DNA from 3 places in the Mycolicibacterium pulveris genome. Region 2 is predicted to be linked to each of the others. Evidence: predicted binding sites of a transcription regulator. Region 2 holds the regulator's gene; each other region holds the start of a gene.
What was found. Region 2 encodes LexA, which represses DNA repair genes until DNA is damaged. Its sites were predicted from a motif close to CGAACANNTGTTCG; they were not measured.

Region 1 (10,660 bases), 870 kb from region 2:
GTTCCGAACCTGGGCGAGCAGATCGCCCAAGCCCTGCAGGCGTTCTTCCAGCAGATCGCCGCTTCGGTGCAGGGTCTGGTCAACTCGGTCAGCGCATTCGTCAACTCGGTTGCGCAGGCGATAGCCAACATCTTCCGGCCCGCCGGCGCCGCGGCCGCCTCGTTGCCGCCGGACGTGCAGAACGATGTCGCCGCCGGCGCCGACATCGCAGCCATGTCGTGGCGATCGGGTCCAGCCGCAGAAGCCGATGCCGACGAATCGGAAGGTTCGGCTGCGCAGCAGGTTTCGGAGAGTGAAACCGACTCGGTCACGGATTCGCTGCGCGTGACCGGGGAGCCGACGACGGTCGAGGAAACGGCCATCGAGCCCACCGAAGCGGCCGTCGTCGACGAGCAGGTCCCCGCGGAGGAGCCTGCGGCCGTCGACCAGGATGTGGCGACCGACGTCGATGCCTCCGCGACGGAGCTTTCCGAGACGGAGACCGACGACGTCACCGCCGAGGAGGATTCGCGCGAACCGGTGCGGACCGGCCTGGTGGCCCGGCCCGGGCAGGTGGGGCCGGACGGCCCGGACGACACGGACTCCGACGACATGGACTCCGCGGACTCCGACGACACGGGGGAACCCGACGGGACGGATGACGACGGCTCTTCGAGGGGTGGGCCGGAGTCGGGATCGGAGGCGAGCTAGCGGAAGTCGCGGCTTCGCGAGCCGATAGCCATCGTGAGCTGGCCCATTCGGTCGGCGACGACGGTGACTGCGCCGGTGGCATTCTGCACCTGCCCGCGGATCAGCAGAGCGGCCGCCGTCTGGGCCAGCTTGCGATGGCGTGCCCAAACCGCTTGCGAGCACAGGACGTTGACCATCCCGGTCTCGTCCTCGATGTTGATGAAGGTGACCCCTTGCGCGGTCGCGGGCCGCTGGCGATGGGTCACCGCCCCGGCCACCAGCACCCGGGTTCCGTCGGGGACCTCCAGCAGCTTGTCCGCCGGTACGACCCCGAGCGCGTCGAGATCCTCGCGCAGGAACTGCGTGGGAAAGCTGTCCGGGGAGATACCGGTGGCCCACACGTCGGCGGCGGCCAGTTCCAGTTCGGTCATGCCGGGCAACGCGGGGGTCGCCAACGAGGACCCCACCCCGGGCAACCGGTCGGGACGCTCTCTGGCTGCGGCGCCCGCCGCCCACAGCCCTTCGCGCCGCGTGATGCCGAAGCAACCCAGCGCACCTGCGGTGGCCAGCGCCTCGGTCTGGGGAACCGACAGCTGCACCCGCTGGGTCAGATCCAGCAGGGAGACATAGTCCCCGTTGGCTTTTCGCTCGTCGGCAATCCGCTCGGCAAGCTCGTCCCCGATGTGGCGGATGCCGCCGAGGCCGAGCCGCACCTCGGTGCCGTCGTTCTCCAGCGTGGCGTGCGCGAGGCTGGCGTTGACATCGGGACGATGCACGGTGACTCCGTGCCTGCGGGCGTCGGCGACCAGGGACTGCGGTGAGTAGAAACCCATCGGCTGCGCCCGCAACAGGGCCGCGCAGAACGCCGCCGGGTGGTGCAGCTTGAACCACGACGAGTAGAACACCAGCGAGGCAAACGACAGCGAATGGCTTTCCGGGAAACCGAAATTGGCGAATGCCTCCAGCTTCTCGTAGATGCGGTCGGCAACATCTCCGGTGATGCCGTGCCGTTGGCGCATCCCGTCGTAGAACCTGTCGCGCAGCCGACGCATCCGTTGCGTCGAGCGTTTGGATCCCATCGCACGGCGCAACTGATCGGCTTCGGCGGCGGTGAACCCCGCGCAGTCCACTGCCAGCTGCATGAGCTGCTCCTGGAACAACGGGACACCCAATGTCTTTCGCAGCGCGGGCTCCATCGACGGATGGTCGTAGGTGACCGGTTCGACACCGTTGCGTCGCTTGATATACGGATGCACCGAGCCGCCCTGGATGGGGCCGGGGCGGATCAACGCCACCTCGACGACCAGGTCGTAGAACACCCGCGGCTTCAACCGGGGCAGCGTGGCCATCTGCGCCCGTGACTCCACCTGGAACACCCCGACCGAATCCGCGCGTTGCAGCATCTCGTACACCGCCTGTTCGGACAGATCCAGCCGGGCCAGGTCCACCTCGATGCCCTTGTGTTCGCGCACCAGGTCGATGCAGTAGTGCAGCGCCGAGAGCATACCCAGTCCGAGAAGGTCGAATTTCACCAAACCTATTGCCGCGCAGTCATCTTTGCCCCATTGCAGGACGCTGCGGTTCTCCATCCGCGCCCACTCGACCGGGCACACGTCGGCGATGGGCCGGTCACAGATCACCATGCCGCCGGAGTGAATACCCATGTGCCGCGGCAGGTTGTGGATCTGCATCGCCAAGTCGATCACCGGCTCCGGAATGCCCTCGACGTCGGGTGAATCGGCCAGCCCGTTCCACTGGCTGATCTGCTTGCTCCAGGCGTCCTGCTGCCCCTGGGAGAATCCCAGCGCACGCGCCATATCGCGCACCGCGCTGCGGCCGCGATAGGTGATGACGTTGGCCACCTGTGCGGCGTAGTCGCGGCCGTAGCGGTCGTAGACGTATTGGATTGCCTTCTCCCGCAGGTCCGATTCGATGTCGATATCGATGTCGGGCGGGCCGTCGCGCGCCGGGGACAGGAACCGTTCGAACAACAACTCGTTGGCGATGGGGTCGACGTTGGTGACTCCCAGCGCGTAGCAGACAGCCGAGTTGGCCGCCGAACCCCGTCCCTGGGCCAGGATGTTGTTCTTTCGGCAGAACTGGGTGATGTCGTGCACCACCAGGAAATAGCCGGGAAACTTCAGCTGTTCGATGGTTTTCAGTTCATGTTCGATCTGGGCGTACGCGCGCGGCGCCCGCTGCGGCGGGCCGTACCGGTTGCGCGCCCCCGCCATCACCAGATGCCGCAGCCAGCTGTCCTCGGTGTGCCCGGGCGGGACATCAAACGGTGGCAGCTGCGGGGCGATCAGCGCCAGTTCGAACGCGCACTGCTCGCCGAGTTCGGCCGCCGCGGTCACCACGTCAGGGCAGTGGGCGAACAGCCGGGTCATCTCCACCCCCGACCGCAGATGTGAACCGCCAAGCGGCGCAAGGTAACCGGCGACGTCGTCCATCGAGTGGCGGGCCCGGATCGCGCCCATCGCCATGGCCAGCCGGCCGCGTGACGGTTCGGCGAAGTGCGCACCGGTGGTGGCGACGACGCCGACACCGAAGCGCGGCGCCAGCTCGGCCAGCATCGCGTTGCGTTCGTCGTCGAGAGGGCTTCCGTGGTGGGTGAGTTCGACGCTGACCCGCCCGGCGCCGAACCGGTCCACCAGATCGGCAAGCGCCTCGGCGGCCGCCTCGGGACCACCCGTAGAAAGTGCCTGGCGCACATGTCCTTTGCGGCAACCGGTGAGGATGTGCCAGTGCCCGCCGGCCGCGTCGGTCAGCGCGTCGTAGTCGTAGCGCAGCTTGCCCTTCTCGCCACCGGCCAGGTGCGCCTTGGCGAGCTCACGGGACAGCCGCCGGTAGCCTTCCGGGCCGCGGGCCAGCACCAGCAGATGCGGACCCGGCGGATCGGGATCCTCGGTGCGGTCCCCTCCCCCGAGCGAGAGCTCGGCGCCGAACACCGTCGACATGTCCAGTTCCCTGGCGGCCTCCGCGAAGCGCACCACGCCGTAGAGCCCGTCGTGGTCGGTCAGCGCGATCGCGCGCAGATCCAGGCGGACGGCCTCCTCGACGAGTTCCTCCGGTGTGCTGGCGCCGTCGAGAAAGCTGTACGCCGAATGCGCGTGCAGCTCGGCATACGGCGTCGAGGAGCCGGACCGGTCGATGTCGACGGCCTGGTATGCCGCGCGCTTGCGGGACCAGGCGGGGCTGTCACCGCCGTCGCCGACCTGCTGCTGGTCAATGGGCCAGCCGGACCGGCGCGGCTTGCCGTTCAGCACCCGCTGCATTTCGGTCCAGCTCGGCGGCCCGGTGTGCCAACCCATCCGGCCAGTATATCGAACTGATGTTCGACTCAGCCGGCCATCAGCAGCGTCGCCGCTCCGGCCGCCACCAACCCCGCCGTCTGTCGCCGCGTGAGGCGCTCGTGCAGCACCAGGATGCCGAGCAGCACCGGGATCACCGGATACAGCGACGCCAGCGCTCCGCGACGGCCACGATCTGGTGCTGGGTCGCCAGAAAGTAGGAGATCAGGGCGGCCGCGGCCAGCGCTCCGGACGCCAACGCGAGGGCCAGCGGGCCCTTCGGTACGCGCAGCGCCTGCCGCCCGGCCACCACGAGCGCCACGACGAGCACGCCCAGCGCACCGACGCGCCCGGTGGCCACGGGCCAGAAGCCCGACGCCGGCGAAGCCTAGGCGAGCGCGAGATATTGCACGGCGATGCCCACGCCGGCCAGCAGCCCGTCGCCCGCGCCGCCGGAGTGCGCGCCCGCATCTACCTGCCTGCCGCTGGACACCCACCACAGTGCGGGCACCGCGACGGCGATTCCCGTCCACGCGAGCAGGGACGGGCGCTGGTCCCCGAGCACGACGCTGACCACGGCCGACAACGCGATACCGGTGACCGCGCTGGTCGGCACCACCACCGATATCGCGCCGTGGCTCATCCCGCGGAACAGAAAGACCATCCCGGCGGCGGTGCCGAAGCCCGACAGCGCTCCCCACCACAGATCGACCGCCGTCGGTGACGGCGCGATCACCACCAGGGCAGCGATACCCGCGACCACCAACCCCGCGAATTGACCGAGCAATGCGACGACGACATAGTAGGGCCCGCCGAGACGCCAAGCCGCGACGAAGTCCGAGGTGCCGTAGAACAGCGCCGACCCCAGCGCGAAGAGCCAGCCCGTCACCGCGGCGACTGTCTCAGGCTCGGCGCCGCCGACTTATGCATGCGTCATGCATACCCCGATCCCCCCGAATCACGGCAAATCCTCGACGCCGAACTGATCCCGCGGCACCACCACCATCGGCACATCCAGCACCCGCAGCATCTTGGCCGCCGTCGACCCCAGGAACAGCCGCTTGGGCGCGCTGAGCCGGCTCGACCCCACCATGATCAGATCGCCGGCCTGCCAGTCGAGCTTGCCCACCGCGTCCTCGATGGAACGCCCTTCCACGACCATCGATGTCACCGGAAAGCCCTCGGGCAGGCGGAGTTTCGCTGCCTCATGGGTATGTCGCGCATGTGCGAGCGCCCGCTCGCGAACGGCTTCGTCGTCGCCGCGCAACACCCCGAAGACCGGGTCGAGCGCCACCAGCGAAACCAACCGCAACGGAGTGCCTGCAGCGCGGCTGAACCGAACTGCGGTGTCCAGCAACAGATCTGCCCCTTCACGCTGACCGATCGCGCACGTCACCTCACGTACCCGCTCGGCGGACGAGTGCCGGGTGCCGCGCGGCGCGACGGCCACCGGCAGCGGAGCCGAGTGCAGCAGTTCGTTGACCACAGACCCCAGCGAGAAGCTCGCCGCCAGCCCGCCCCCCGAGCCGCCCACGACGATGAGCTCCGCCTCCACCCGCGCCGCCTCCCTGATCAGCGCATCGGCCGACGAATCGTCGAACGCGACCCGGCTGCGCACCACGACGTCGTCGGGCACCGTAGCGCGCGCCGCGGCGAGCCATTCCTCGGCCTGCTCGGTCAGGTGCTCGCGGTAACGGCCGACCGGTGCCACCGACGGCGGCACCCGATCGGCCGGCAGCACCAGGCACAGGTCGAGTTCACCGCCGAGCGTGCGGGCCAGCCGGACCCCGAGCGCCACCGCGTCCGCGCCACCGGGAGTGGCCAGGTATCCAACGACGATCCTCATCGAAACAACCACCGCCCTCTGGCAACGCGGAACGAAGACGCCTCCGCGATCATCCTGTCAATCGGCGGCCGGTGATATCGGTGGATCGACCCGAATGGGTCGAACGTGCACGAGCGTGTCAGTCGCTGTATTCGGCGGCGCCGTCCTCGAGCACCAACCGCGCATCCGAGCCGTCGGGGTTGGCCGCCTCGGTGCGAAACACCGCGTGACCCGGTTCGGTGCGCCAGATCGACGTCGTCAGCGTATCGCCGGGGAACACCGGCGAGGTGAACCTGGCGGCGATCGCGTTGACCTTCCTCGCGTCGTTGCCGCCGAGCTCGGCCACCAGCGCGCGCCCGGCCACACCGTAGGTGCACAGCCCGTGCAGGATCGGCTTGGGAAACCCGGCGAGCTCGCGCGCGAACCAGGGGTCGCTGTGCAGCGGGTTGCGGTCACCGGAGAGCCGATAGATCAGCGCCTGGTCCTCGCGTGTGGGCAGGGCGATCTTCGAATCCGGTTCGCGGTCAGGGATTTCCGGCGCCGGCGGGCGCTGACCTGGCTGTCCGCCGAAACCGCCTTCGCCGCGGATCACCGCCGTGGTCAACGTCTCGGCCACCACCTTGGAGGTGTCGGGATCGGTGCCGGTGGCCTTGAGCATGACGATGGCGTTCTTGCCCTCGCCCTTGTCCTGGATGTCGGCGACCTCGGCGACGACGCTGAGCTTGCCCGCAGGCGGCAGCGGCTCATGGAGCCGGATGGCCTGCGAACCGTGCAGCAGCATGGCGAAGTTGAACGATCCGAGCAGGGCCGCGGCCGCGAACGGCAGGCAGGCGATGACGGCATAGGTCGGCAGCACCTGCTGCTCGATGCCGTGGCTGTTCTCGGTCGTGAACTGCAGATCCGCGGTTCCCGCGCCGACACCCAGCGCATAGAGCAGCGTGTCGCGGTCGGTCCATTCGAACAATTGCGGGTCGGCCTTGGCGCCTATGGAGTTGGGGTCGAGGGGCATAGACGGACGATAGCGGTGCGGCACCGCGCGCATTGACGTTTCCCCCGGCAGGGGTGACGATGCTCGAATGACTTATGTCGTTACCGGCGGTACTGGGTTTATCGGTCGCCGCGTGGTGTCCCGGCTGTTGGCCCGCGACGACGAAACCCAGGTGTGGGTGCTGGTCCGCAGGGGGTCGTTGGCGCGGTTCGAGCGGCTCGCCGCGGACTGGGGTGATCGGGTCAAACCGCTGGTCGGCGACCTGACCGCACCGGCGCTCGGGCTCTCCGACCGCACGGTCGGCGAGCTGGGGGCCGTCGACCACATCGTGCACTGTGGCGCGATCTACGACATCACCGCGCCCGAGGCCGCCCAACGCGCCGCCAACGTGGAGGGCACCCGTGCGGTCATCGAGCTGGCGCTGCGGCTGGACGCCACGCTGCACCACGTGTCCTCGATCGCCGTCGCGGGCCGCCACCGCGGCGAGTTCACCGAGCAGGACTTCGACCTCGGCCAAGACCTGCCGACGCCGTATCACCAGACCAAGTTCGAGGCGGAGCTGTTGGTCCGCTCGGCGCCGGGGTTGCGGTTTCGGGTGTACCGGCCGGGTGTGGTGGTCGGTGATTCGCGCACCGGCGAGATGGACAAGGTCGACGGGCCCTACTACTTCTTCAGCGTGCTGGCCAAACTGGCCCGTCTGCCGTCGTTGACACCGGTGGTGCTGCCCGATGCCGGCCGCAACAACATCGTGCCGGTGGACTTCGTGCTCGACGCGTTGGTGACGCTGATGCACAGCGACGGCCGCGACGGTCAGACGTTTCATCTCACGGCCGCCAAAACCGTTGGCCTCAGGGGTATTTACCGCGCAGTCGCGAAAGAGGCCGGTTTACCGCCCCTGCGGGGATCGTTGCCGTCGGCGACGGCGACGCCGTTCCTGCGCGCCACCGGCCGGGCCAGGGTGTTGCGCAACATGGCGGTCACCCAGCTCGGTATTCCGGGCGAGATCCTCGACGTCGTCGACCTGATACCGACGTTCACCGCGAACCACACCGCAGAAGCGTTGCGCGGCACCGGGATCGCGCCGCCGGAGTTCGCGTCGTACGCACCGCGGCTGTGGCGCTACTGGGCCGAGCACCTCGATCCCGACCGCGCCCGCCGCGACGATCCCGCGGGGCCGCTGGTCGGCAGGCATGTCATCATCACGGGCGCCTCCAGCGGGATCGGCCGGGCGTCCGCGATCGCGGTTGCCGAACGAGGTGCGACGGTGTTCGCGTTGGCGCGCAACGCCGATGCGCTCGACGAGCTGGTGGCCGAGATCCGCGCCACGGGCGGGCAGGCGCACGCGTTCACGTGCGACGTCACCGATTCGACGTCGGTGGAGCACACGGTCAAAGACATCATCGGCCGGTTCGGCCACGTCGACTACCTGGTCAACAACGCGGGCCGGTCGATCCGGCGCTCGGTGCTCGCCTCCACCGACCGGCTGCACGACTACGAGCGGGTGATGGCCGTCAACTATTTCGGTGCGGTCCGAATGGTGTTGGCGCTGCTGCCGCATTGGCGTGAACGCCGGTTCGGTCACGTGGTGAACGTATCGAGCGCCGGTGTGCAGGCACGCAATCCGAAGTACAGCTCATATCTGCCGACCAAGGCCGCGCTGGATGCCTTCGCCGACGTGGTGGCCACCGAGACGCTCTCAGACCACATCACGTTCACCAACATCCACATGCCGCTGGTCCGCACGCCGATGATCGTGCCGTCGCACCGGCTGAACCCGGTGCCGGCGATCAGCCCGGAACACGCGGCGGCCATGGTGGTGCGGGGCCTGGTGGAAAAGCCGGCCCGGATCGACACCCCGCTGGGAACGCTCGCCGATTTCGGCAACTACCTGACCCCGAAGCTGTCGCGACGCCTCCTGCACCAGCTCTATCTCGGATATCCCGACTCCGCGGCGGCCCGCGGGCTGGCGCGCGGACGGTCGTCGACGCCGGCGCGGCACCCGAAGCGCCCGACGAACCCGCAGGCGTCGCTTCGGGTGCCCAAGCCGATCAAGCGCGCGGTGCGCCTGGTACCCGGTGTGCACTGGTAATCGCCCCGACCTATCGTTGGCGGTGTGAGCGCACTGCCGGTCTTCGTCGACGTGGACACCGGCGTCGACGACGCGATGGCACTGGTGTATCTGTTCGCGAGCGAGGAAGCCGAGGTTGTCGGCATCGCTTCGAGCGCGGGAAACGTTGCGGTCCAACAGGTTTGCCAGAACAATTTGGCGCTGCTGGATCTGTGCAGCGTCGACGTACCGGTGTCGAAAGGCTCCGCGAGCCCGCTCACCGCCCCGTTGCGCACCGCCGAGGACACCCACGGTCCCGAGGGCATGGGCTATGCGCAGCTACCCGCGACCGCTCGCGGGCTCACCGAGTACGACGCCGCGCAGGCTTGGGTGCGGGCGGCCCAGGAGCATCCGGGTGAGCTGATCGGGGTGGCCACCGGGCCGTTGACGAACCTGGCGCTGGCGCTGCGCAGTGAGCCGGCGCTGCCGCGGCTGTTGCGTCGGTTGGTGATCATGGGCGGAGCGTTCGACTACCGCGGCAACACCACCCCGGTGGCCGAGTGGAACATCAGCGTCGATCCCGAGGCCGCGGCCGAGGTGTTCGAAGCCTGGGGTTCCGGGACGGCTTCGGGTCTGCCGATCGTGTTGGGGCTGAACCTGACCGAAAACATCGCGATGATGCCGGAGTTGATGGGCCGGCTGGCTGCCGAAGCTGGGTCCTCCACGCGACCGATGAGCGCTCAGGACCCGCGCGGCACCAGATCCTCGGCGTCCAATCCGTTGATCGCGGTGCTCGAAGACGCGATGCGGTTCTACTTCGAATATCACTTCGCGCACAACGAGGGCTATCTCGCGCATCTGCATGACCCGCTGGCCGCCGCGGTGGCGCTCGACCCCGATCTGGTCGAATGTCGGCGTACCACGGTCGATGTCGAACTCACCGGCACGCTGACACGGGGAATGACGATCGCCGACTGGAGCAACCTGTGGGCCAGGGAGCCCAACGCGCTGGTCGGCGTCGACGTCGATCCGGCGGCGTTCTTCGACCGGTTCATCGCGCGCGTCGGCGCGTTCGCCAAGTCTTCTCTCGGCGAGCAGGCGTGAAAACCCCTAAAATGGTGCCCAATTGGGGGTTTTCACGTCTGCTCGCGAAAGAGCGCTACTCGTAGATGCCCTCGAGATACCAGCGCCGCTGCCGGTAACACAGCAGCAGGGCTAGCGCCGGGTCGGTGTCGAGCAGCACCTGCACACGCGCCGTCCGCCCCACCTTGGCCCGCTGGGGATCCCACCACCGTTCGTCGACGGGCCACGGCCCGGCCCACCAGGACAACGTCCCCCCTCTGCCCGCTCCGGTCAGCCGCGCCGGATCCGTGGAGAACAGCCCACGAGCGGTCACCCGCACCGGATTGCCGTCGGCGTCGACCAACTCGACCGGGTCGTCGAGCAGCACGGTCGGTGACGGTTCGGGCAGCTGACCTGGCCACGGCTGGCGGGGATCGGCCCGCGGCACCTGCTCGTCGCCCAGCGGTGTGAACGTGATGCGCTCGGCGGGCCCTCGACCGCCGGACAGCACGGGCATCTGCACCGCCTCGGGGCCGAGCAGCCCCTGGACCCGCACCAGCGCGCGATAGGCACTGTCGGTCATCTTCGCTGGGGGTCCCCACAGCGGCAGCTGCAACGCCTCGGCCGAAACCACCTCGACCGGGCGCAACCGGATCGTCGTGATGGGCGCGGTGGGCCGCTCGTCGGGGTGGCGTCTGTTCAGCCAGCCGTCGAGCTGCCAGCGCACCCGATCGGCGGTGGCGTCCTCGGTCAGCGGCTCCGCGCAGCGCCAAACC
Region 2 (10,660 bases):
CTGAATGGAAGGGCGCGCAACGGGAACGCAACGTGGCAGAAGTTAGTTGTCACGATAGGAAGCGTTAATGTCTTGGCACCGCGGTGAGGAGACGAGAGCATGACAGAGAGTCCAGGAAGTCCCGAACAGCAGTACCAGCCGGAGCCGACCGGCATGTACGAGCTGGAGTTCCCGGCGCCCAAGCTGTCCGCTGCGGACGGCCGTGGTCCGGTGATGATTCACGCCCTCGAGGGCTTTTCCGACGCCGGACACGCGATCCGGCTGGCCGCGCAGCACCTCAAGAACACCCTCGACACCGAGTTGGTGGCGTCGTTCGCGATCGACGAGCTGCTGGACTACCGCTCCCGCCGTCCGCTGATGACCTTCAAGACCGACCACTTCACCAGCTACGAGGACCCCGAGCTCAACCTCTACGCGCTGCACGACAGCGTCGGCACCCCGTTTCTGCTGCTCGCCGGGCTGGAGCCGGACCTGCGCTGGGAGCGGTTCGTCACCGCGGTGCGGCTGCTGGCCGAGCGGCTCGGGGTGCGCCGGGTGATCGGGCTGGGCACCATCCCGATGGCCGTCCCCCACACGCGGCCGATCACGCTCACCGCGCATTCCAGCGACAAGGAGCTGATCGCCGACCACCAGCCGTGGGTGGGCGAGGTGCACGTGCCCGCCAGCGTGTCGAACCTCCTGGAGTTCCGGATGGCCCAGCACGGTCACGAGGCGGTCGGGTTCACCGTGCACGTCCCGCACTACCTGGCGCAGACGGCCTATCCCCCGGCCGCCGAAGCGCTGCTGGCCGAGGTCGCACGGAGCGGCTCGCTGGAGATCCCGCTGGACGAGCTCGCCAAGGCGGGCGCCGAGGTGCTGACCAAGATCAACGAGCAAGTCGAGGGCAGCGCCGAGGTCGCGCAGGTGGTGACCGCGTTGGAGCGTCAGTACGACGCGTTCGTCGCGGCCCAGGAGAACCGGTCGCTGCTGGCACACGACGAAGACCTGCCCAGCGGCGACGAGCTCGGCGCCGAGTTCGAACGGTTCCTCGCCCAGCAGGCCGGCGACAAATCCAAGGATCCGTTCCGCGACGGCGACGACTTCCGATAGCGCCGTCGGCGGCGGCCAGCTAAGTTGTCGCAATGGCCGCTCGAAAGCCCAACCTGCGCTCGGTGCGGGAGCTGACGCCATCGCTGAAATACCGCACCATTCACGGATATCGGCGGGCATTTCGCGTCGCCGGATCGGGACCGGCGGTTCTGCTGATCCACGGCATCGGCGACAACTCCACCACGTGGAGCGCGGTGCAGCCCAAGCTGGCCCAACGGTTCACCGTCGTCGCTCCTGACCTGCTCGGGCACGGCAAGTCCGACAAGCCGCGCGCGGACTATTCGGTGGCGGCCTACGCCAACGGCATGCGCGACCTGCTCAGCGTGCTCGACATCGAGCGCGTGACCGTCATCGGACACTCACTCGGCGGCGGGGTCGCGATGCAGTTCGCCTACCAGTACCCCCAGCTCGTCGAGAGGCTGATCCTCGTGGCCGCCGGCGGGGTCACCAAGGACGTCAACGTGGCGCTGCGGTTCGCCTCCCTGCCGATGGCGGGCGAAGCGCTGGGGTTGCTTCGCCTGCCCCTGGTGCTGCCCACGATCCAGGCGGTGGGCCGGGCGGCTGGAGCGCTGTTCGGCTCGACCGGCCTGGGCCGCGACATCCCCAACATGCTGCGCATCCTGGCGGATCTGCCCGAGCCGACGGCGTCGTCGGCGTTCACCCGCACGCTGCGCGCGGTGGTCGACTGGCGCGGTCAGGTCGTCACCATGCTCGATCGCTGCTATCTGACCCAATCGATGCCAGTGCAATTGATTTGGGGCACAGACGACTCGGTGATTCCGGTGAGCCACGCCCTGCTCGCCCACGCCGCGATGCCCGGTTCGGTGTTGGAGATCTTCGAAGGGTCCAGCCATTTCCCGTTCCACGATGACCCCGACAGGTTCGTCGAGGCCGTCGAGAAGTTCATCGATTCCACCGAACCGTCGGCCTACGACCCCGCGTTCCTGCGCGGTCTGTTGCGGGCCGGTACCAGCGAGGGCACCATCTCCGGCCCGGCCGACACCCGGGTCGCGGTGCTCGACGCGATGGGCACCGACGAGCGCAGCGCCACCTGAGTCGGCGCCGCGCCGGCCCCGGGCGCGCACAAAGTAGCATCGGCGCATGGCCATCGACGTGACAGTGTTGCGCGTTTTCACCGACCAGGACGGCAAGCACGGAAACCCGCTCGGTGTCGTCGACGCCAGCACTGTGGACCCGGGCGATCGGCAACGGATCGCGACCCAATTGGGTTACAGCGAAACGGTGTTCGTCGATCGCCCGCAGCCGGGAACCAACACCGCACACGCCCGGATCTACACCCCTGCCGTCGAGTTGTCCTTTGCGGGGCATCCGACCGTCGGCGCCGCGTGGTGGCTGCGGGAGCAGGGCACGCCGGTGCACACGCTGCAGGTGCCGGCCGGCATCGTCCAGGTGGCCGACGAGGACGGGCTGACCTGTGTCAGCGCACGGTCGGAGTGGGCTCCGGAGTTCGCCATTCACGACCTCACCTCCGCCGAGGAGGTGCTCGCCGCCGACCCCGCCGACTACCCCGACGACGTCAACCACTACCTGTGGGCATGGATCGACCGGGAGAAGGGGGTGGTGCGGTCGCGGATGTTCGCGACCGATCTAGGCGTGCCAGAGGACGAGGCCACCGGGTCCGCCGCGGTGCGCATGACCGACTACCTCAGCCGCGACCTGACCATCGTGCAGGGCAAGGGTTCGGAGATCTTCACCCGGTGGAGCGCTGAGGGCTGGGTGCGCATATCCGGGCGCGTCGTCGACGACGGCGTCCGCCAGATCGACTGAAACCGTCAGCCGGCGGAGGGCTGCGGAGCCTTGCGAAGCGCGCGCAGCGCCTCGATCTCCCGCTCGAAGTCCTCCGCTGAACTGAACCCCCGGTAGACGGAGGCGAACCGCAGATACGCCACCTCGTCGAGTTCTCGCAGCGGGCCCAGGATGGCCAACCCGACGTCGTGGCTGGGCACCTCCGGTGACCCGGCCGCCCGCACGGTGTCCTCGACCTGCTGCGCGAGCAGGTTCAGCGCGTCATCGTCGACCTGTCGGCCCTGGCAGGCGCGCCGGACCCCGCTGATGACCTTTTCGCGGCTGAACGGCTCGGTGACGCCGCTGCGCTTGACCACCGCGAGCACGGCGGTCTCCACCGTGGTGAAGCGCCTGCCGCACTCCGGGCACGATCGGCGGCGCCGAATGGCCTGGCCTTCGTCGGTCTCGCGGGAATCGACCACACGCGAATCGGGATGACGACAGAACGGACAGTGCATCACCGCTCCTTCGCCACGCCAATACACGACTACCTGGGACGACTTTGAGGGTACCTGCGTCGTGCCCCGACAGCCCAGCATCGGGGTGATCTGGGCGTACCGCGTCGCGATATCGATGAACATCGGTGTGCTGCACGGCTTTTCCCCGGCCACGATGCCGTCAGCCGACCGGGGCGATGAGCGTCTGCCCGGCGTGCAGCGCGGCGGAGTCCAATTCGTTGAGTTCGCGGATCCGCTCCGCCACCGCCCCGACGGGCGCGTCGGGGGCGACCCGCTGGGCCACCTGGGTCAGCGTCTCCCCCGTGTGCACCTGGACCACGGCGAGCCGTTCCGGCACCGCGGCGGTGTTTCCGACCACGCCGCCGAACTGGGCGACCAGGCCCAGCCATACCGTGATGGCCGCCGCCACCAGGGAAAGAAGGACCGTGGTGGCCGGGGTGATCGGACGCCGCCGGTGCGGTGCCCGCGACATCACGACACCGGTGCCGCGGTATCTGATCCGCGCGCCGCCCGGACGTCGGGTCGCCGGCCCGCGCCGCGCACCGGACGGCCGGATCCCCGGCCTGACCACGGGTGACGCCTGAATCTTCGGGGTCTCGATGATCGTCATCTTCCTGCCTTCCGGTCCGCTTTTTCGCTCCTGTGTTCGAAGATAGTCGATCACATGTTCGATGAATAGAACGTGTGATCGAACTGTTGCAAAACACTATCGGGGCCCACCGACATCTCCCGGCGCCGGAACCGCCGCCGAGCCGAGCCGCGACACGCGTCGAACACATGTTTGATTAATCCCTGTCAGCGCGTTACATTCGGCGCCATGGATTCCAGCAGCGATTCCCCGGGCGGGACGGCAAGTACCGGCGGGCGCCGACACCCTGATACGGGTTTGACCGAGCGTCAGCGCACCATCCTCGAGGTCATCCGCGCATCGGTCACCAGCCGCGGGTACCCCCCGAGCATCCGGGAGATCGGTGATGCGGTCGGCTTGACGTCGACGTCCTCGGTGGCCCACCAGCTGCGCACGCTGGAGCGCAAGGGCTACCTGCGCCGCGACCCCAACCGGCCCAGGGCGGTCGACGTACGCGGAGTCGACGACAACGTGACGTCCCCGGTCACCGATGTGGCAGGGTCCGACGCGCTACCGGAGCCGACGTTCGTTCCGGTGCTGGGCCGGATCGCGGCGGGCGGACCCATTTTGGCCGAGGAGGCCGTCGAGGATGTGTTCCCGCTGCCGCGCGAGCTCGTCGGCGAGGGATCGCTGTTCCTGCTCAAGGTCGTCGGTGAGTCGATGGTGGACGCGGCGATCTGCGACGGGGACTGGGTGGTGGTTCGTCAGCAGAACGTCGCCGAAAACGGGGATATCGTCGCGGCGATGATCGACGGCGAAGCGACGGTCAAGACGTTCAAGCGGACCGGCGGTCAGGTGTGGTTGATGCCGCACAATCCGGCGTTCGATCCGATTCCCGGCAACGAGGCGGCCGTGCTCGGCAAGGTCGTCACCGTGATTCGCAAGGTTTGACCGGAACGCTGCGCTCGACCCTAGTCGGCGCGCACGAATCCGTTCGCGCGGGCGAATTCCTCGGTGGTGAACCAGATTTCGGCCTGCGCCTCCTCGTAGTGTGTGCTGCCGGGCACCCAGTACCGGCCGGACTTGGTGTCTGCCTTGATCGGATAGCCCTCCGGGGCCTCACCGGAGCTGTCGAGCGATAGCCGAAACGCCGGCTGCGCAGGCTCGGGTTCGTCGGGCTCGATGCGCGCGTGCCTGCCGGTGTCGGTCAACGCGCTGCGTTCGACCTCGGTGGCGGTGGGCACCCGGGTCGGCGCGGTGTCAACATCGTCGGGGTCTTCCTCGTCCAGCTCTGCCACCGGCTGTTCGTCCTGTTCGATGTCGGCCTCGCCCTCGGCTGCGGCGTCGATGTCATCGGCCGGCGGCGCTTCCCACGGGCTCGATACCGGCTCGGGACTGGTCGCTTGCTCGGTTGTCGAGGACAGCGGGCCGATTCCCTCACGCGCGTAACGGTCCCCGAACAGGGCCGCGTCGTAGTCGTCGCCGAACACCCCGGGCTCCGGGGCGCCCGGGCCGGCGCCGAACGCGGGCGCCGCGTTCTCCTCGGCGCCGATCCGGTCCTCGTCGTCGTAGCGGCCGTCCTCGTAGCGGCCATCCTCGTACCGGCCGTCGTCGTGAACGCCGCCGTCCTCGAACCCGTCATGGCCCGGTGCGCGGCCGCGGCGAGTGCGCATCGCCGCGAAGGCCACCAAGCCGATCAGGATCAGTGCGGGCACGATGGCGAGCAGCCACCACCAGCTCCACTGAAGACCCTTGCCGTCGTCACCGTCGGCGCCCTGCGCTCCAGGCGAGGCGGGCGCGTCCTGACCCGGCACCTCCAGGCCGGCCAGCTCCGAGGCCAGGTTGGCCGGGTCGGTCTTGAAGGTGTTCGCCGACCGGTCCCAGGAGATGACGCCGCCGCTGAACCGCTGGGTGACGACGTCGCCCTTCTCGGTCTGATCGGTCATGGGCGCCCCGAGCGGTCCCTCCGCGGCGTCGAGTTTGTCCCACGCCGCGTTCATCGCGCCGCGCACGATCACCGCGCCGTAGTCCGGCGTCCAGAAGATGACCGGCTTGTCCTCGGCGGCGAACGTGCTCATCCGGCTGTTGGTGATGCCGCCGTCCACCTCACCGGTGACCGGGAAGCCGAGATCGCCCTCGGGTCCCCCGACGCTCTCGTATTTGTCGAGCACCTGACCGGTGAGCACGTTGGCGCCGGTGTCCGGGGAGTAGAAGATCTTTCCGCCGGCGAAGTTCTGGCCGAGCCCGTCGGCCCCGATCGAGTACGGAGGGCCTTCCGCGGCGCCGAGCGGTCCCATCGTTCCGCCCGCCGCGCGCCTCGCCGCGTTGATGGCCGCGACCGGGTCATCGGGGACCTCCAGGCCCTGCAATTGGCCGGCCAGTTCCGGAGGCACGGTGGTGAACGTCTTGGTCTTCGTGTCGTAGGACAGCTCTCCGCCGGTGAAGCGCTGGCTGACGACGCTGCCCTGATACCGCTCGTCCTCGGCAGGCACCCCGAGCGCCCCCGACGATCCACCGAGCTGGTCCCACGCCGCGTTGATCGGCCCACGGACGACTCGGGCGCCGGTGTCGGGGGTCCAGAAGATCACCGGGTTGTCGCTGGCGCTGAACGTGGAGTTGCGGCTGCCGGGTGCGCGCCCCGGACCTTCGTCGATGGTGGGGAACCCCAGGTCGCTGTCGGCCGGCCCGCCCAGCGACTCGTACTTCTCCAGAATCGCGCCCTGCATGAAATGCGCCCCGGTATCCGGGGTGAAGAACATCTTGCCGCCGGCGAAGTCCTGGGCGAAGCCGTCGCCGACGGCGTATACCTCACCTTGCCTCGGCCCGAGCGCACCGCCGTCGCCGCCGGTGGCCTCCCATGCCGCGGTGATCGCGTTGTTGGCTTCCACCTCTGGCTGGGCCACCGCGACCGGGGCCGTCAGCACCATCGCCGTCATCGACAACAGCCCGACGATCAAGGAGCCGATCCGTCTCTTACCCCGGGTCCCGTGCCCGCTCATCCGATCCTCCCGCGGTCGGCGCGTAATTCTTGATTCGGACCGCGCCGTCAATTGGCGTCAACAACCAAGAAACAAGCTGACCTTCGAGAGAAAATACCTGCCGACACGCGAAAGTTCCGAACACCCCGCCCGCCGTGTCCGATTGGAGATCATCGAAAAATCACCCGCACAGAGCGATAAGCACAGCTATCCACCGAGGCCACAGCCCCGATTCGGCGTCAATTACACGCCAAGGCTGCGACCGATGATTTCCTTCATGATCTCGGTCGTGCCGCCGTAAATGGTCTGCACCCGAGAGTCCAGATACGCGCGAGCAACCGGGTATTCCCGCATATAACCGTAACCGCCGTGCAATTGCAGACACCGGTCGACCAAATACACCTGCTTCTCAGTCGAATACCATTTCGCCATTGCGGCCTGCTCGGCAGTGAGCTTGCCGGACAAGTGAAGTCGGACGAACTCGTCGACCATGATCCGCACCGCCGTGGCTTCGGTCGCAAGCTCCGCGAGAAGGAACCTGCTGTTTTGGTGGCTGCCGATCGGGCGGCCGAATGCCTTGCGCTCCTTGGCATATTGCAGGGTGAGCTCCAGCGTCGACTCCATTGCCGTAGCGGCCATCACCGCGATGCCGATGCGCTCCTGCGGCAGGTTCTGCATCAGGTAGATGAAGCCTTGGCCCTCCTCACCGAGCAGGTTTTCCACCGGCACCCTGACGTCGGTGAACGACAATTCCGCGGTGTCCTGAGCGTCCAGCCCGATTTTGTCGAGTTTGCGGCCGCGCTCGAATCCCGCCATGCCGCGTTCAACGACCAGCAACGAGAATCCCTGGGCGCCCTTTTCCGGATCGGTGCACGCGGCCACGATCACCATGTCGGCGTTGATGCCGTTGGTGATGAACGTCTTGGCGCCGTTGAGGACGTAGTGGTCACCGTCTCTGACGGCGCGGGTCTTGATGCCCTGCAGGTCACTGCCGGTGCCCGGCTCGGTCATCGCGATCGCTGTGATGATCTCGCCGGTGCAGAACTGCGGTAGCCATCGCCGCTTCTGCTCCTCGTTGGCCAGGTTGATCAGGTACGGGGCCACCACGTCGTTGTGCAGGCCGAAACCCAGACCGCTGTAGCCGCCGGCGGTGGTCTCCTCGACGACCACCATGTTGTAGCGGTAGTCGGGGTTGCCGCCGCCCCCGTACTCCTCGGGCACCGCCATGCCGAGGAAGCCCTGTTTGCCGGCCTCCAACCAGACGTCGCGGTCGACGATCTTGTCCTTCTCCCACTGCTCGTGATGCGGTGCGACGTGGCGCTCCAGAAACGCTCGGTACGACTCGCGGAACAGTTCGTGTTCGGCATCGAAGAGGGTTCGTTCGTATTGGACGACGCCGGCCATGGGACACCTCCGAACGGCAATTTCTACGACGTCAATCTACCCCGCCCAACCGGATGGTTGGGCGTAAACGAGGCGGCCGCGCGTCTCCGAGCCGCCGAAATCTGCACCAGGGCTGTGCGTCGCGACGGTCCGCGACCCTGTCGCAGAAATCGGCGAGCGCACCCCGGGCGACGTGACCTCGCACACTCCGGGTTTAGCAAACCCCCCGAAACGGGAAACAAGGCGTCACACCGAAGCCCACCGGGAGGAAACAGAATGTCGGAGAAGAACAACAGCGGACCCGAGGAAGCCATCAAAGGCGTCGTGGAAGGCGTCAAGGGCAAGGCCAAAGAGGTCGCGGGGGCCGTCGCCGGCCGCGACGATCTGTACCGCGAAGGCCAGGCACAGCAGGACAAGGCCGACGCTCAGCGCAACGCCGCGCAGAAGGAAGCCGAAGCCGAAAGTGCGCGCGCCGCAGCCAAGACCGCTGAGAAGCGCCAAGAGGCCGAGCAGCGGTAGCGACCAAACCCGAAAACAAGAGAAGGGACGCGCGGGGCCGTCAGCCCCTCGCGTCCCTTTCTTGTGCGTATGCCGTCGTCAGACGGTGGCGTACTCGCGCAGGCTCGCCGCCAACGAGATCGGCACGCGTGCCTTGATTCTCGTGCCGACCGCGGTGTGCTCGGTGGTGTCGATCCGACCGTCGGCGTGCACCTTGTTCACGAGATCGCCTCGGTCATAAGGAATTGTCACGTCCACCGCGGTGTCGGTCGGAACGATGAGCTCGGCCATCCGCTGCTGCAGCCGGTCCAGCCCGTCACCGGTGTGCGCGGAGACGAACACCGCATCCGGAAGCGCGCGCCGCAGCTGGGCGAGCGCCAGATCGCTGGCGATGTCAATCTTGTTGACCACCAACAGCTCCGGTGCCGACTTTCCGTTGCGCTCGGCGATCACCTCGTTGACCACCTCGCGCACGGCGTTGATCTGGGCCAACGGGTTGACATCGGAGCCGTCGACGACGTGCACCAGCAGGTCGGCGTCCACCACCTCCTCGAGCGTGGAGCGGAAGGCCTCCACCAACTGGGTCGGCAGATGCCGCACGAACCCCACGGTGTCGGTCAGCACGAACGGGCGACCGTCGGCGAATTCGCCACGGCGCGTTGTCGGTTCGAGTGTGGCGAACAACGCGTCCTCGACCAGCACACCCGCGCCGGTCAGCGCGTTGAGCAGGCTGGACTTACCCGCGTTCGTGTAGCCGACGATCGCGATCGAGGGAACCTCGCTGCGTAGGCGACCGCTGCGCTGGGTGTCTCGGACCTTCTTCATGTCCTTGATGTCGCGTCGCAGCTTGGCCATCCGCTCCCGGATGCGGCGGCGGTCGGTTTCGATCTTCGTCTCACCGGGACCACGCAGACCCACGCCGCCACCGGCACCGCCCGCGCGACCGCCGGCCTGTCGTGACATCGACTCACCCCAGCCACGCAGCCGCGGCAGCATGTACTCCATCTGCGCGAGCGAGACCTGGGCCTTGCCCTCGCGGCTGGTGGCGTGCTGGGCGAAGATGTCCAAGATCAGCGCGGTGCGGTCGATCACCTTGACCTTGACCGCCTTCTCCAGCGCGGTGAGCTGCGCGGGACTGAGCTCACCGTCGCAGATGACGGTGTCGGCTCCGGTGGCCAGCACCACTTCGCGCAGCTCCTGCGCCTTGCCGGAGCCGATATAGGTCGCGGGGTCGGGCTTGTCGCGGCGCTGAATCAGCCCCTCGAGCACCTCGGAGCCGGCGGTCTCGGCGAGCGCCGCCAGTTCGGCGAGGCTGGCTTCGGCATCGGCCGCGCTGCCTTCGGTCCACACGCCGACCAGCACGACGCGTTCCAGCCGCAGCTGCCGGTACTCGACCTCGGAGACGTCGGCCAGTTCGGTCGACAGACCGGCCACGCGGCGCAACGCCGAGCGGTCTTCGAGCGCCAGCTCACCCGTGCTGGGGGTGTCGTTGGTGGGAAATTCGGGATACGTCATAGGCGAATCAAGGTTCGCACGGAGATCACTTTTCATGCACCTCAATTAACGTTGCGACGCGCGCCACCATTCCCCCGATATCTCGCCGTGGGCCACCAGAACCGACGGCCCGCGCAGGTAGCTGCTGGTGTCGGTGACGGTGACGGTCACCTCGCCGCCCGGAATGCGCACACGCAGCGTCCCGGTGGTGGCGCCGGCGGACGCCAGCGCGGCGACGGCCGCCGCGACGGTGCCGGTGCCGCAGGACCGGGTTTCGCCGACGCCGCGTTCATGCACGCGCATCGCGACCACCCCGTCGACCGGTGCGGTCAACACCTCGACGTTCACCCCTTCGGGAAACTGCGCGCGGTCGAAGGACACCGGCG
Region 3 (10,660 bases), 690 kb from region 2:
TCGTCGGCTCTGAGGCAACCAACCGGATCGGCCCGTCGTCGGCCGACACCCACGCGGCCGAACCGCGCTCGAGCGTCACCTTGTTCGACTTGGCATGCACCACCGTGGAGCCCTGGGTGCACAGCAGGATCTGCGGGCCGTCGTGGCGGGTCGGCGCGTCGATCTCGTGGCCGAGTTGGTCCCCGTCGATGCACAGCACCGACACCGCGAACTCCGGTGCAGGCGTGTTGTACACCAATTCCATTCCGTCCGAGGCTATTTCGGGTCGAATGACCATGTCGGCAGCCGGCGTGAAGTCGAGTACCCGCAGCAGCTCGGGCACGTCGACGTGCTTGGGGGTCAGACCACCGCGCAGCACGTTGTCGGAGTTGGCCATCAGCTCGACACCCACGCCCTCCAGGTAGGCGTGCAGGTTGCCCGCGGGCAGGTAGATGGCCTCGCCCGGCGCGAGGCTGATCCGGTTCAACAGCAGCGAGGCCAGCACCCCCGCGTCGCCGGGATACCGCTCGCCGAGCTCGAGAAGGGTCTTGGCCTCGGCGGCGAACTTTCCCTTCCCCGAACGCACATAATTGATGGCGCCCTCGAGCACCGCGGGCACCAGCACGTCGATGTCCGGCTGAGGTGCGGTGATCCAGGTGGTGAACAAGGCGCGCAGCCCGTCGGCATCGGATTGGGCGTCGAGCAGGTTGATGAACGGGTCCAGGTCGCTGACGGTCAGCGCGCGCATCAGCTCGACAGTGCGTGCGGCCGGACGAAATCCGGCCAGGGCCTCGAATTGGCCTAGGGCGACGAGTATTTCGGGCTTGTGGCTGGGATCGCGGTAATTGCGGTTGGGTGCCGAGATCGGGATGCCCGCCCGCTCCTCGCGGTTGAACCCCTCCACCGCCTGTTCGGCGCTCGGATGCGCCTGCAGCGACAGCGGCTCGTCGGCCGCGAGCACCTTGACCAGAAACGGCAGGGCGTCGCCGAAGCGGCTGCACACCGCGGCGCCCAATTGCCCCTCCGGGTCTTCGCGCACCGTGTCCAGCAGCGACTGCTCCCCGTCGTCGGTCTGCAGCCACGCCGGATCGCCCGGATGCGCGCCGAACCACAGCTCCGCTTCGGGATGCATTGTAGGGCTTGGTCTTCCGGTGAAATCGGCAATCGCGGTCCGCGAACCCCACGCATAGGTTCGCACCGCTCCACGTAGCAAGTGCACTTGCTTAACCTCGAACCAGTTTCAGATAAGCGGCTGTCATCTCCAGCCGCACGGCCAGCATCGCCAGTTGCCGTTCCGGGCGTCCGTCGTCGATCGTCGGGGCAGCCTCGCCGTCCGGCACATCCTCGGCGTTGAGCACGTCGACGTCGTCGAGCCCGCCTACCCGTGCCAGGACCACCTGGCGTTCGGCGTCGGTGGTCAGCACGAAGGTGCGGACCCGTTCGGGCAGCGGACCGTCGATCTGCTCGTCGTGGAACAACCGGTCGTCACCGGGTGGTCCGCCGAACCCCGCGCGCAGCGCGGCGAGCGCATCCGCCAGCCCGACCGCGGCGACCACCCGGTGCGCGACGCGCAGCGTGATCGATGCCCCGTGCCGCGCCAACGTCAGCGTCGCCGGGTTGTCCCCCGCCAACACCACTTCGCGGTCGGACATCCGGTGGGCCAGCGTCTTGGCCGGGTTGGTGAACAGTTCGTGCGCGGCGCTGTTGCGGAACGCCTCGGCGTCCAGTTCGTCGGCCAGTGCGTCCAGGTTCACCTGCATACCCGGCGAAACGACGTTGAGAATCGCCAGCCCGGCGGCCAGATACCGGGTCAGGCTGAATTCGTCGGGCACCCACACCCGCGGCGCCAGCATGACCGCGCGGCCCGCGGCGACGTCGCGCAACGGGCCTTCGGCGGGCGCCACCACCACGACCCGGGCACCACGGTGCAGCGCGGTTGCCGCCGCCGACACCAGCACCGGATCGCCGGGGTCGTCGCCGGCGACCACCAGCACGTCCAGGGCGCCGATCCACGGCGGCACCTCCGCCGCGACGACGATCGGAGTTCCCACCGAGGCGCCGACGGCGGCGGCCAGCAGCGACCCGGCGGTCCGGCCGTTGCCCCGATCGGCCAGCCAGATCAGCGTCCGGGGCGGCTGGTCGGCACGCAGGGCGTCCAGCTCGCCCTCGGCGAGCGCGGCGGCGGTGGCCCGCACCTGGGCACCGGCCATCGACGCTCCGCGCAGCACACCGTCACGGTCGGCGGCCAGCAACCCGTCCACGTCGTCGAGGTCGACGGTCGCGCGCGTCACGTTCACGGCACCGCCCCCGACCTTTCGGACATGTGCGCGTCGACAGTTTCGGAGACCTGTCCGACGATGCTGTCGATCTCCTCGGGTGTGCGGGCCTCGACGTTGAGCCGCAACAGCGGCTCGGTGTTGGACATGCGCAGGTTGAACCAGTTCCCTTCGCCCAGATCGACGGTCACGCCGTCGAGATGGTCGATCGACTGGATCCGCGAGCCGAACACCCTGAGCACCTCGTCCACACAGGCCTCGGCGTCGGTGACCGTGAAGTTGATCTCGCCGGACGCCTCGTAGCGCTGGTAGTCCGACATCAGATCCGACAGCGGTCGCTGCTGTTCACCGAGCGCCGCCAGCACGTGCAGTGCCGCGAGCATGCCGGAGTCGGCGCCCCAGAAGTCGCGGAAGTAGTAGTGCGCGGAGTGCTCGCCGCCGAAGATGGCGCCGGTGTCGGCCATCAGCGCCTTGATATAGGAGTGTCCGACGCGCGAGCGCACCGGCGTGCCGCCGCGCTCGGTGACCAGTTCGGGCACCGCGCGCGAGGTGATCAGGTTGTGGATCACCGTCGCCCCGATCTCCCTACCCAGTTCGCGCGCGGCGACCAGCGCGGTCACCGCCGACGGCGACACCGGGTTGCCCAGTTCGTCGACGACGAAGCACCGGTCGGCGTCGCCGTCGAAGGCCAGCCCGATATCGGCGCCGGTCTTGACCACGTGCGTCTGCAGATCCCGCAGATTGACCGGATCCAGCGGGTTGGCCTCGTGGTTGGGAAAGGTGCCGTCGAGTTCGAAGTACAACGGTTCCACCCTGATCGCCGGTATCGGCCCGAGCACCGCGGGCGTGGTGTGCCCCGCCATCCCGTTGCCGGCGTCCACGGCGACCTTCAGCGGGCGCAGATCGCTCAGGTTCACCAACGACCGAAGGAACTCGCCGTACTCGTCGAGGACGTCGCGGTCGCTGCTGGTCCCGCGTGCGCCGTCATAGCCGGGCACCCCCGCGATGACCTCGTCGCTGATGGTCGACAACCCGGTGTCCCTGCCGACGGGCTTGGCGCCGGCCCGGCACAGCTTGATGCCGTTGTAGGCGGCCGGGTTGTGGCTGGCGGTGAACATGGCGCCCGGGCAGTCCAGCAGACCCGACGCGAAATAGAGCTGGTCGGTCGACGCCAGGCCGATGCGCACGACGTCGAGGCCCTGCGCCATCACCCCGTCGGCGAAGGCGGCCGCCAGCGACGGCGAGCTGGCCCGCATGTCGTGGCCGATCACCACGCGGGACGCCCCGTCACGGACCAGCCGGGCGAACGCGCCGCCGACGTCGGCCACGAAGCCGTCGTCGAGCTCCTCGCCGACCAGGCCGCGAACGTCATAGGCCTTGATGACGCGCTGAACGGCCGCGGCGGGCCGTGACTGCGATGAGCGCGAGGAGCGCATCAAGTAAGAACTCCTTGTGACGTGGACTACTGGCGCCAGCCTAGCCGTCGGACGGCGCCCGCACGGCCGCTACTACGACTAGTCGGTGGGGTCGGGCAACACCCGCAGGTGGCCCCGGCGACGTCCGTTCGATCCTGGCTTCGGCGGCGGCGCGACCAGCGTGCCGCCGGGCGCGCCGGGACTCGGGTCGGAGAAACTCGCGGCGACGCCGTTGATCGGCGGTGCGACGTCGCGTCCCTCACGGACCGCCTCGGCCAGCGCGACCAGGTCGTCTTCGTCCGGGTGCGACGGCAGCGGCCCGGCGTGGCGAACCAGTTCCCAGCCGCGCGGCGCGGTGATCCGCCCGGCGTGCACCACGCACAGGTCCCACGAGTGGGGCTCGGGTGCGGTCGCCAACGGGCCTACCACGGCCGTCGAGTCCGAGTAGACGAAGGTCAGCGTCGCGACCGCATAGTGAGGGCACCCGGGCCGGCAGCAGCGACGGGGAACGTTCACGCACGGAAGGCTATCGCGGACCCCCCCGGCGGGCTGCCGGACACGCGCAGTTCCCGGACGGCCGATCCCCAACCGTTACGATCGGGTTCGTGGCCGAACGGGCAACGCGGCGAGCACGCCGCGGCCGAGAGATGCGCGGGCCGCTGCTTCCCCCCACCGTCCCGGGCTGGCGCAGCCGGGCCGAGCGATTCGACATGGCGGTGCTGGAAGCCTACGAACCGATCGAGCGGCGCTGGCATGACCGGCTGTCCGCGCTCGATGTGGCCGTCGACGAGATACCGCGGATCTCGCTGAAGGATCCGGACACCATGCAGTGGCCGCCCGAAGTGGTCGCTGACGGGCCGATCGCGCTGGCCAGGCTGATTCCAGCGGGTGTGGATGTGCGGGGCAACGCGACGAGGGCGCGAATTGTGCTGTTTCGCAAGCCGATCGAGCGACGCGCCAAGGACACGGTCGAACTCGGTGATCTACTCCATGAAATCCTGGTGGCTCAGGTGGCCACCTATTTGGGGGTCGAACCTTCTGTCATCGACCCGACGATCGACGACGAATAACGCGCGCGGTCAGATGATCCCGCGCTTCAGGCGGCGGCGCTCGCGCTCGGACAAGCCGCCCCAGATGCCGAAGCGTTCGTCATTGGCCAGCGCGTACTCGAGGCAGGCGTCCTTGACCTCGCAGCCCTGGCAGATCCGCTTGGCCTCCCGCGTCGAGCCACCCTTCTCGGGGAAGAACGCCTCGGGATCGGTTTGAGCGCACAGCGCGCGCTCCTGCCATAGGTCGTCCTCAGGAGTCAACGGCGGCGCAACATCAATCGGATCGGGCACCAGGCTCAACTGAGGACGTGAAGGCGTCTCGATCGGTGCCGGTCCGGTATTGGTGTGCGGCGCGCTGCCTACTGAGCCGAAAAGCCGACCATCGAACGGAACCACACGATCGAAATCGCCTTGCTCAAAAGACATCTTCCCGCCTCCTCACCTGGTCTCGTGAATCCCCTGAAATGAACCCCGCTGTTGAGATGTCGGCCATCTCCATTCGAACATTTGATCGAATCTCGGTCTGCGACACCGGAACCGGCAGGGCCAACCGCGAAATGACACTGGTGTGATTACACACGCGTTAGATGCTGCGGTCAAGCGTTAGAACAGAAATTCATACCATTCCGTGACCGAATATCGGCGAGTCGTTGATCGGCGTGTCTGTCACACCACCCGCGACAGTGCTCCTGCCCGAGCCGGCCCGGCCCCGACGGCCTACGCTCGGTCGATGTGAAGGTCACGGTTCTGGTCGGCGGCGTCGGCGGAGCGCGGTTCCTATTGGGTGTACAGCATCTTCTCGGGCTTGGCCAATTCGGCGACAACACTGCCAACGAGTTGACCGCGGTCGTCAACGTCGGAGACGACGCATGGATGTTCGGTTTGCGGATCTGTCCCGACCTCGACACCTGCATGTACACGTTGGGTGGCGGTATCGACCCGGACCGCGGGTGGGGCCATCGCAACGAAACCTGGCATGCCAAGGAGGAACTCGCCGCCTACGGTGTGCAGCCGGACTGGTTCGGGCTCGGCGACCGCGACCTGGCCACCCACCTGGTGCGCAGCCAGATGCTGCGGGCGGGCTACCCGCTGTCACAGGTCTCCGAGGCGCTGTGCCAGCGATGGTCGCCCGGTGCCAGGCTGCTGCCGGTCACCGACGACCGCAGCGAAACCCACGTCGTGATCACCGATCCCAGCGACGGCGAGAAGCGCGCGATCCACTTCCAGGAGTGGTGGGTGCGCTATCGCGCGAAGGTGCCCACGCACAGCTTCGCGTTCGTCGGCGCCGACCAGGCGGCCGCGGGCCCCGGCGTCACCGAGGCGATCGAAACGGCCGACGTCGTGCTGCTGGCGCCGTCGAACCCGGTGGTGAGCATCGGTGCGATCCTCGCCGTGCCCGGTATCCGCGCCGCATTGCGCGCCACGCCGGCACGGGTCATCGGCTACTCCCCCGTCATCGGCGGGAAACCGTTGCGCGGCATGGCTGACGAATGCCTGTCGGTGATCGGGGTGCAGAGTACGTCCGAGGCGATCGGCCAATACTACGGTGCGCGTTCGAAAGTCGGCATCCTCGACGGCTGGCTGGTACACGAAGATGATCACGCCGAGATCGACGGCGTCGAGGTGCGCGCGGTGCCCCTGCTGATGAAAGATCCGGCGGCGACGGCCGAAATGGTGCGTGCCGGCCTCGATCTGGCCGGTGTGAAACCGTGACCGAGCACGGCTCCGCAGCCGCCGTCGAACTGCTGCCCGTGCCCGGGCTGCCGCAGTTCCGCCCCGGCGACGACCTGGCCGCGGCGATCGCCGCCGCCGCGCCGTGGTTGCGCGACAACGACATCGTCGTCGTCACCAGCAAGGTCGTCTCCAAGTGCGAAGGCCGCGTAGTCAGCGCACCGTCTGACCCCGAAGAACGTGATGCGTTGCGGCGCAAACTCATCGATGCCGAGGCCGTTCGAGTACTGGCCCGCAAGGGCAAGACCCTGATTACCGAGAACGCGTTGGGTCTGATCCAGGCGGCCGCGGGCGTGGACGGCTCCAACGTCGAAGCGACGGAGTTGGCGCTGTTGCCGGTCGACCCCGACGGCAGCGCGGCCGCATTGCGCACCGGGCTGCGCGACCGGCTCGGCGTCACTGTCGGGGTGGTGGTCACCGACACCATGGGACGCGCGTGGCGCACCGGTCAGATCGACGCCGCCATCGGCGCCGCGGGCCTCACCGTGCTGCACGGCTACGCCGGGGCACACGACCGCCACGGCAACGAGCTGATCGTCACCGAGATCGCCCTGGCCGACGAGATCGCCGCCGCAGCCGATCTGGTGAAGGGCAAGCTCACCGACATCCCCGTCGCGGTGGTGCGCGGCCTGGCGCTGCCCGACGACGGCTCCACCGCACGCACCCTGCTGCGGCCGGGGGACGAAGACCTGTTCTGGCTGGGCACCGAGGAGGCGATCGCGCTGGGCCGCACCCAGGCGCAACTGCTGCGCAGGTCGGTGCGCCGGTTCAGCGACGCGCCCGTGCCCGCCGAGCTGATCGAGGCCGCCGTCGGCGAGGCGCTCAGCGCACCCGCGCCCCATCACACCCGTCCCGTGCGGTTCGTCTGGCTGCAGGACCGCGACCGCCGAGTCGCGCTTCTGGACCGGATGAAAGACAAGTGGCGCGCGGACCTACGCGGTGACGGTCGCCCCACCGACGCCGTCGAGCGCCGCGTCGCCCGCGGCCAGATCCTTTACGACGCACCCGACGTGGTGATCCCGTTCATGGTGCCCGACGGCGCGCACAGCTATCCCGATGCTCGGCGCACCGCGGCCGAACACACCATGTTCACCGTCGCGGTCGGCGCCGCGGTGCAGGCGCTGCTGGTGGCGCTGGCAGTGCGTGGCGTGGGCAGCTGTTGGATCGGCTCGACGATCTTCGCACCCGACCTGGTGCGCGACGCGCTCGAGCTGTCTGACGATTGGGAACCGTTGGGCGCCATCGCCATCGGCTACCCCGAAGAGGGCTCGGCGCCGCCCGGCCCGCGTGATCCCGTGCCCACCGACGGACTGCTGGTGCGCAAGTGAGCCTGCATGCCTCGGCCGTAAAGACGCTGCGTGACTGGCGGGCGCCCGATCCCGGTCAGGACACGCTGCGCCACGCGGTGCTGGCGTTTCTGGCCGCCCGGCCGGACGGCTGTCTGCGCGAGTGCGTGCCCGGGCACGTCACCGGATCGGCGCTGGTCCTCGACCACACCGGAACCAAAGCGCTGCTGACACTGCACCCGCGGGTCGGCCGCTGGCTACAGCTGGGTGGGCACTGCGAGCCGACCGACGACACCATCGTCGCGGCCGCGCTGCGGGAGGCTCGCGAGGAATCCGGAATCGACGGGCTGCGTATCGATCCCATGCTGGCCGCGCTGCACGTGCACCCCGTCACCTGCTCGTTGGGTGTGCCGACCCGCCATCTCGACATGCAGTTCATCGTGCACGCACCGGAAGGCGCCGAAATCGCCTGCAGCGACGAGTCGTTGGACCTGCGCTGGTGGCCGCTTGACGCGTTGCCCGACAACTGCGACTTCGGGCTGCGTCAATTGGCCGCGACCGCAGCGATTTCGGCGTAGTTCGTCACGCTCAGCGTGACAAAACGCGCCGAAATCGCAGAGAGTGCTAGACGTCGGTCGAGTAGCGGATACCGCCGTCGGGGATCGTGACCCCCGGCCACACCCGCGCACCGCGCAACAGCTCACAGCGCGCACCGATGTCGGCGCCGTCGCCGATCACACCGTCGCGGATCAGCGCGCGCGGTCCGATACGGGCGCCGAACCCGATGATCGACCGTTCGATCACCGCGCCGGCCCCGACCTTCGCGCCGTCGAAGATCACCGCCCCGTCCAGCCGTGCGCCACCGGCGATCTCAGCGCCGCGGCCGACCACCGTGCCGCCGATCAGCAGCGCGCCGGGCGCCACGCTGGCGCCGTCGTGCACGAGTTCCTCGCCGCGGTGCCCGCCGAGCGCGGGCGACGGCGCGATGCCGCGGACCAAATCGGCCGACCCGCGCACGAAGTCCTCGGGGGTGCCCATGTCACGCCAGTAGGTGGAATCGACATAGCCCCAGATCCGCAGCCCGTCGGCCAGCAGCCCGGGAAACACTTCGCGCTCCACCGAGAGCGCCCGCCCCTTGGGGATGCGCTCGATCACCTCGCGCTTGAACACATAGGAGCCTGCGTTGATCTGGTCGGTCGGCGGATCCTGTGTCTTCTCCAGGAACGCGGTGACCCGTCCGTCGGCGTCGGTCGGCACACATCCGAACGCGCGCGGATCACCGACCCGCACCAGGTGCAGGGTGACGTCGGCGTTGTGCTCCTCGTGGCTGTCCAACAGCGCACGCAGATCGACGCCCGACAGCACATCGCCGTTGAAGACCAGGGCGGTGTCGTAGCGCAGCTTGGGCGCCACGTTGGCGATGCCGCCACCGGTGCCCAGCGGCTCATCCTCCACGACGTACTCGATCTGCAGGCCCAACTTGGAACCGTCGCCGAACTCCGATTCGAAGACCGCGGCCTTGTACGACGTGCCGAGCACGACGTGCTCGATGCCCGCCTGGGCGATTCGCGACAACAGGTGGGTCAGAAACGGCAGGCCCGCCGTGGGCAGCATCGGCTTGGGCGCCGAAAGCGTCAACGGCCGCAGCCGGGTACCGAGCCCGCCGACCAGGACGACGGCGTCCACCTCTGCGGGATTCAAGCTAACGCCGTCCTTTCCGCCGGTTGCGTTCAGAGTTGCGGACCACCAGCCCGCCGCGGGCCGCGAGCGCCCCTCGGATGGTCCAGCGCAGCGGCCCCTGCCACCATTTCGAATACCGATCCGCCAGGAAAGTGTAGGTGCTGGTGTGGTGGGCGGCCAAGTTGCGGGCCGGGTCCCGACCGGCCGCGTGGCCCTTGTCGTGCAAAATCTCGGCGGTGGGCACGTATACGTTCTGCCAGCCGGCCCTGCCGAGCCGATCACCCAGGTCGACGTCCTCCATGTACATGAAATAGCGCTCGTCGAACCCGGCGATCTCGTCGAAAGCCGCCCTCCTCAGCAACAGGCACGATCCCGACAGCCAGCCGACCGGACGTTCGCTGGGTTCCTGTCGCTCCTGCCGGTAGGCGGCCGTCCACGGATTGGACCGCCACACCGGGCCGACGACCGCGTGCATGCCCCCGCGGATCAGGCTCGGCAGGTGCCGCGCCGACGGGTACACCGACCCGTCGGGGTCGCGGATCAGCGGGCCCAGCGCACCGGCGCGCGGCCAGCGCGCGGCGGCGTCCAGCAGGATGTCGATGCTGCGCGGGCCCCATTGCACATCAGGGTTGGCGACCACGAAGAAGTCCGAATATGACGCCGCCGCAGCGTCTTTCAAATACTCGTCGACCGCGCGGTTGACTGCGCTGCCGTAGCCGAGGTTCGCGCCGGTGTACAGCAACCGCACGTTGGGGTAGCGCTCGAGCGCCTCTTCGGGGGCGCCGTCGGTGGAGCCATTGTCGGCCATGATGACCGTGACGGGCCGGTCGGTGGCATGCGACAGCGACGCCAGAAACCGGTCGAGGTGGGGGCCCGGTGAATATGTCACCGTGACGACCACCAGTTCGTCACTCACGGCTAGAGATTATCGGGCCGCCACACCGTGCTCCCCGAGCGCCCAGGTCAGCGCGTCACGCCACGGCCGCAGCGGGGTCAGCCCGGCTGCGGCCGACCGCCGTCCGGACAGCGCCGAGTACGCCGGGCGCGGCGCGGGGCGCGGGTGTTGATCCGATCCGACCGGTCGTACCCGGGCCGGATCGGCGCCGACGGCCTCGAACACGGCCTGGGCCTGTTCGAACCGGCTGGCCTCGCCTTCGTTGGCGGCGTGCAGCACCGGCGCGTCGATGTCGCCGTCGGCGACCTCAAGCAGCGCGGCGACCAGGTCACCGGCGTACGTCGGGGAG

Region 1: a site for LexA is predicted at 3,997-4,010, ahead of G6N28_RS04960 (error-prone DNA polymerase). Genes of this name have one in related genera too.
Region 3: a site for LexA is predicted at 5,220-5,233, ahead of cofD (2-phospho-L-lactate transferase). Genes of this name have one in related genera too.

Annotation. Positions count from the first base shown of each region.
Region 1 is NZ_AP022599.1:963,321-973,980, forward strand. It holds gene G6N28_RS04955 (cellulase family glycosylhydrolase) at 1-690, shown strand, start outside; gene G6N28_RS04960 (error-prone DNA polymerase) at 687-3,983, opposite strand; gene G6N28_RS26955 (hypothetical protein) at 4,117-4,323, opposite strand; gene G6N28_RS26960 (DMT family transporter) at 4,351-4,851, opposite strand; gene G6N28_RS04970 (universal stress protein) at 4,921-5,808, opposite strand; gene G6N28_RS04975 (MaoC family dehydratase) at 5,927-6,796, opposite strand; gene G6N28_RS04980 (SDR family oxidoreductase) at 6,864-8,864, shown strand; gene G6N28_RS04985 (nucleoside hydrolase) at 8,889-9,926, shown strand; gene G6N28_RS04990 (DNA polymerase Y family protein) at 9,982-10,660, opposite strand, start outside.
Region 2 is NZ_AP022599.1:94,399-105,058, forward strand. It holds gene sthA (Si-specific NAD(P)(+) transhydrogenase) at 1-4, shown strand, start outside; gene G6N28_RS00645 (proteasome assembly chaperone family protein) at 100-1,089, shown strand; gene G6N28_RS00650 (alpha/beta fold hydrolase) at 1,122-2,144, shown strand; gene G6N28_RS00655 (PhzF family protein) at 2,191-2,877, shown strand; gene nrdR (transcriptional regulator NrdR) at 2,883-3,353, opposite strand; gene G6N28_RS00665 (LysM peptidoglycan-binding domain-containing protein) at 3,514-3,963, opposite strand; gene lexA (transcriptional repressor LexA) at 4,171-4,872, shown strand; gene G6N28_RS00675 (LGFP repeat-containing protein) at 4,893-6,920, opposite strand; gene G6N28_RS00680 (acyl-CoA dehydrogenase family protein) at 7,143-8,303, opposite strand; gene mbp1 (microaggregate-binding protein 1) at 8,559-8,801, shown strand; gene hflX (GTPase HflX) at 8,880-10,295, opposite strand; gene dapF (diaminopimelate epimerase) at 10,341-10,660, opposite strand, start outside.
Region 3 is NZ_AP022599.1:788,687-799,346, forward strand. It holds gene manA (mannose-6-phosphate isomerase, class I) at 1-1,198, opposite strand, end outside; gene G6N28_RS04100 (TobH protein) at 1,203-2,276, opposite strand; gene G6N28_RS04105 (phosphomannomutase/phosphoglucomutase) at 2,273-3,691, opposite strand; gene G6N28_RS04110 (DUF3499 domain-containing protein) at 3,770-4,186, opposite strand; gene G6N28_RS04115 (metallopeptidase family protein) at 4,318-4,740, shown strand; gene G6N28_RS04120 (WhiB family transcriptional regulator) at 4,750-5,145, opposite strand; gene cofD (2-phospho-L-lactate transferase) at 5,452-6,432, shown strand; gene G6N28_RS04130 (coenzyme F420-0:L-glutamate ligase) at 6,429-7,778, shown strand; gene G6N28_RS04135 (NUDIX hydrolase) at 7,775-8,314, shown strand; gene manB (mannose-1-phosphate guanylyltransferase ManB) at 8,361-9,437, opposite strand; gene G6N28_RS04145 (glycosyltransferase family 2 protein) at 9,439-10,332, opposite strand; gene rfbD (dTDP-4-dehydrorhamnose reductase) at 10,342-10,660, opposite strand, start outside.